One region of the Metabacillus sp. 113a genome, then DNA from elsewhere that is predicted to be linked to it. Evidence: a T-box and tRNA genes for the amino acid it is inferred to sense, from the RefSeq annotation. Region 1 holds a T-box; the other holds one or more tRNA genes.

What was found. The T-box of region 1 lies ahead of ACQCVE_RS06605 (valine--tRNA ligase). A T-box ahead of a tRNA ligase gene usually reads a tRNA of that ligase, here a tRNA-Val.
Region 2: it has a tRNA-Val gene. The T-box ahead of ACQCVE_RS06605 (valine--tRNA ligase) is inferred to sense a tRNA for this amino acid. The anticodon was not compared.

Annotation. Positions count from the first base shown of each region.
Region 1 covers NZ_JBNILJ010000003.1:62,992-65,391, forward strand. The annotation lists gene ACQCVE_RS06605 (valine--tRNA ligase) at 1-1,220, opposite strand, end outside; T-box leader at 1,266-1,498, opposite strand; gene ACQCVE_RS06610 (hypothetical protein) at 1,659-1,850, shown strand; gene ysxE (spore coat protein YsxE) at 1,878-2,400, opposite strand, start outside.
Region 2 covers NZ_JBNILJ010000019.1:16,322-18,721, forward strand. The annotation lists gene ACQCVE_RS17840 (M14 family zinc carboxypeptidase) at 1-142, shown strand, start outside; gene ACQCVE_RS17845 (hypothetical protein) at 610-1,050, opposite strand; tRNA gene ACQCVE_RS17850 (tRNA-Val) at 1,288-1,360, opposite strand; gene ACQCVE_RS17855 (DsbA family oxidoreductase) at 1,505-2,140, shown strand; gene ACQCVE_RS17860 (hypothetical protein) at 2,164-2,400, shown strand, end outside.

The DNA.
Region 1 (2,400 bases):
CAGTCCCTGATGTTTTCCATCCAGTGCAGGTAGGTCTTCTCAAAGCGCTCGGGAACAAAATTCACTTTTTCCTCTGATGATTGCAGATCAACGGCTGCATCAGCGAGCGGCTGCATTTTCACAAACCATTGTGTGGACAAATAAGGCTCCACTACCGCCCCGCTTCGTTCACTATGGCCAACGGAATGCGGATGGTCTTCTACGCGGAAGAGGATCCCGTCTTCCTGCAGGTCCTTGACGATTTGCTTGCGGCAAGCGAACCGGTCCATGCCCTCGTATTTTCCGGCTTTATCATTCATTGTTCCATCTTCATTCATGACCAGGATCCTCGGCAGTTCATGACGATTTCCGATTTCAAAGTCATTTGGGTCATGAGCAGGGGTAATTTTAACAGCTCCGGATCCAAAATCCATATCGACATAATCATCGCCTACAATTGGAATCTCTCTTCCTGTGATTGGAAGAGTCACCATTTTGCCGATCAGATGCCTGTATCGCTCATCCTCAGGATGGACCGCAACAGCCGTATCCCCAAGCATGGTTTCCGGACGGGTTGTCGCAATCTCAATATGTCCTGAACCGTCTGTCAGCGGATAGCGCATGTGATAAAAGGCTCCCTGAACATCCTTGTAGATGACTTCAATATCGGACAGAGCGGTTTTCGTAGCGGGATCCCAGTTGATGATGTATTCGCCGCGGTAGATTAATCCCTTGTTATAGAGGGTTACAAATACCTCCCGAACCGCTTTTGACAGCCCTTCATCAAGGGTAAAGCGCTCACGTGAATAATCGAGCCCAAGCCCTAATTTAGACCACTGCTCACGGATATGGGAGGCGTATTCATCCTTCCACTTCCACGTTTCTTCCAAAAAGGCTTCACGGCCCAGCTCATAACGGGATTTTCCCTGCTCCTTAAGCTTTGCTTCCACCTTTGCCTGAGTTGCGATTCCTGCATGATCCATGCCGGGCAGCCATAGCACATCATAGCCCTGCATTCGCTTCATGCGGGTCAGGATATCCTGAAGCGTTGTATCCCATGCATGGCCCAAATGCAGCTTCCCCGTTACATTCGGCGGCGGAATCACAATGGTATATGGCTCTTTATCCTGATTGTTTTCGGCTTCAAAATACTTTCCTTCCAGCCAAAATTGATAGCGGTTTTGTTCTACAGCATTCGGATCATATTTAGTAGACAGGTTAGGCTGCTGATGATCGGTCATTTCCGGTTCCTCCTAAAAGTTGACAAAATAAAAACTCCTCCCATCCAAAAGGACGAAAGGAGCTGATTTCGCGGTACCACCTTTTTTCACGGGAAAACAAAGCCCTTTCCCATGCTCTTAAATGTTTTAACGGCCTCCGCCGGTCTTCCCTACTCAGCTGTTCAGGAACACTGCTCAAGGGCGACTTCCAGATCCGCTTTCCTGAGAAATCTTTCAGCTGATGATTTCTCTCTCTTTAGGCGCGGGGTGCCTGTACTCTTCCCTATCCAAGCTTTTCATCATATTCTTTTATGCTTCTAGTCATAATAGTATTATATAAATGTTTTTTTCGTCAACATCTTCCCCGTTTTTTTATCATCTTATACGTCAAACAGGGCAGGCACAGGCGAGAAAATCGTTCATATGCTGATTATAACTCAAAGATGGAGGTGAATACCATTGCGAAAACGATTTAATTCATACACAGTTCCCCCCTGGGTAAAAGAGATTCGTGTCATTGCTGTCCAGTTTATTCTTCCAATCACCATCTTCCAGGGAATCAGAACCCTCATCTTTCCGACCGCTTTTGATATCATCCTCCTTGCAGCTCTGATTTTTCTTGCCTTATCCTTTCATCTTGGGTGGCTCTAGGCGCAAGAAAGAGGGGTTTCCCCCTCATCATGCCTGAGCCTCGGCATTTTTCTTATTTTCTGTATCGACGATTCTCATCACGAAGTATTCGTTGTTTTTGAAATACCAGTAGGCTTTGATCAAATCCTTGTTTTTTTGAAGCTGGGATGTACTCCTCCCATCCCGGTCAGGCGAGAGAACCGCGCGGTAAAGGGACTCAGGGTACGAAAGGTAGCTGATGAAAAGCGGCATTTCCTCCTTTGCAAAAGGAAAGTTCTTCTGATAGGTGTAGAACCAGTCCACGCACTCCTCACAGCGGATTGGATAGGTGTAAAATGTCTTGTAATAGAATTGCAAAAGATCATTCATCGGAGGGGCCCGGTGCGCTTTTTCAAAATTGATCAAATAGCTTTTCTCGTTTGAATCATACACAACATGCTGGACGGACAGACTGCCGTGGATATAGGAGGTCCGGGCTGTATCCTTTTCTTTCATTGACTCGTACCATTCCTCCAGTTTTTCAATTGCAAAATCGGTCGCTCTGGCTGTTTCTGTATAATACGTGACAGCC
Region 2 (2,400 bases), on a different contig from region 1:
CCGTTCAGCAGCTAAAGGTCAGCCGGTTATTGTGCACGAAAAAGATAAGCAGGTCACTCTAATAGGAATAGAAGCTGGCTTTAGAAACCATACAGATTATTTGTTCAGACTCATCTCAAATGCCGTCTTTCATAATCAATAGGAAAAAGAGCATCGGTTCCGATGCTCTTTTTCGTTTCTGAGGAGAAAATAAGGCCGGGCTTTCCTGGCCGCCGCGAAATTTGACGAATAGTCGATATGTGGTTAAGTACGGTCGATTTAATAAAATTTCGGCCGATAAAAAATAATTTCGGCCGATATCGGCCGAAATTAGGTCGATAAAATACAATCTCGGTCGATATGATTCAATTGCCCCCTTGGCCAGCCAAAAAGCCAACTGAAACCATGTAATTGCTCAACTCAGGACCATTACGGGTGGCTTGCACACCCAAAGCGGCTTCCAGGCAACAAAACTTGCTTAAAATAATGACTAAAAAGACCGAAAATATTCTCTCCCAATCCGCTCAATCATCCTGCTCATTTTGCATCTACATCCAAGATTACTTTTCTCTTTCATTTCCATTTAATAGAACAAGAGACTGGAGTTCACTCCAGTCTCTTCCCGTTCATTTATTTAGGTCCGCCCGTATCATTCGTGATCATTTCATACTCGCCGATTTTATTTTGATAGTGGCTGTCTGAGTATACTTCAATCTCATGCTTTACCTGAAGCGTCGCCCCTGCCATTCTGAAAGACTTATGATCCTTTAAGTAAACGACTTTGTATTCACCTAAGACGACCATATTGACGAGACCGGCTAAATAGTTGCTCACGCTGGCTGTAGGAACACTCAAAGCAAATCCAAGCGTTTGAATCACTGCGCCCGCTGAATATTTTTCAAACTTCGTACTTCTTCTCTCAATCCCGGCATCCACCCATTCATCTGAATAAACACCTTTAACTGCCGGCTGAACAGGCTTTTGGACTTCATTTGCACTTGCGGACCAAGGAAGAGCCAATCCTGAAAGCAACATCCCGGAAGCAATAAATGCTGTAAATTTGTTTTTCATGTTGTTCCTCCTTTAGTATCGTAGGTACACACTGAATACTACTCCACTTTTTTACAAAAATAAACGAAATTTGCCTATTTATTTAAAATTGAGAAAATAGCAGGGTTTTGTCTACTTATTGAACGCTTATTACGGTGAAGATCTTCGTATACTTTGATTTTTCAATAGATGGATTGGCCGAATTAAGTTTAGCTGCATAAAAAAAGAGCTGCCACAAAAGGCAACTCTTTCAACGTATGATTCCTACTGGGTTCGAACCAGCGACCTCTACCCTGTCAAGGTAGCGCTCTCCCAGCTGAGCTAAGGAATCGCAATATGTAATGACAGCCTCTTTCAGCTGACTTTCTCTATTATATTTCCACTCCGTTTGTCTGTCAACAAGTTATTCATTTAAATCGTGTTTCTTCGCTGCTTTTGCTACAATAGGTCTATCAATTGGGAGGAGGAATCAATAATGACGGTTAAAATTCAGGTGTTTTCTGATTTTGTATGCCCTTTCTGTTTTATAGGCGATACCCCGCTCAAGCAGGCTGTGGAGGGAAAGGATGCAGAAGTGGAGTTTATGCCTTTTGAGCTCCGTCCATATCCAATGGAAGCGATGTCTCCAAAAAGCGATTACATTCAGCAGGCTTATCAGCAGTCGGTACAGCCTCTAGCTAAGCGCTTTGGTGTTGAGATGGAGCTGCCGATGGAGCTGGACCCGGTTCCGCATACACATCTTGCCCATCAAGGCTACCAGTTTGCCAAGGAGCACGGAGAGGGACTCGCTTATGTAGATGCAGTATATAAGGCCTATTGGCAGGAAGGCTTAAATATTGGAGATATGAATATTCTGACCGGGATCGCTCGTGAGCTTGGGTTAAACGAGGCAGCATTTCAGGATGCAATTACAGGCGGGACGTATGTTCAAGACCACAAGGAAGCGCTGAATCATGCGCGATCAGCTGAGATCCAAGCGGTACCTACTTTCATTATCGGAAATCAAAGGCTTCAGGGACTTCATTCTAAGGAAGCGATCGAACAGGCTATCGAAGAACAGGCTGGCGGCGCAGCGAATCCGGGGAATGCCTGCGGACCAGAAGGCTGCTGAAATAAAGAGGGAGTGAATCAATCATGGCAAAGACGGAAGCCTTTACGGATGCCATTTATGATGCGATCGAACAGGTTCACGGACTGGATGACGGAAAGCAATGGACTTTAGATCGCGCAGGGAAGCTTGGCATAAAAGAGCACATACAGGAAATGAAAAAACATTACGAATCAAGCTACCGTGAGTTTGAAACATGGCTTACAGAGCTGCTTCAACAGAAAAAGCCTCCGGCTGAAATCGAGGCAATGCACTTTGCATTG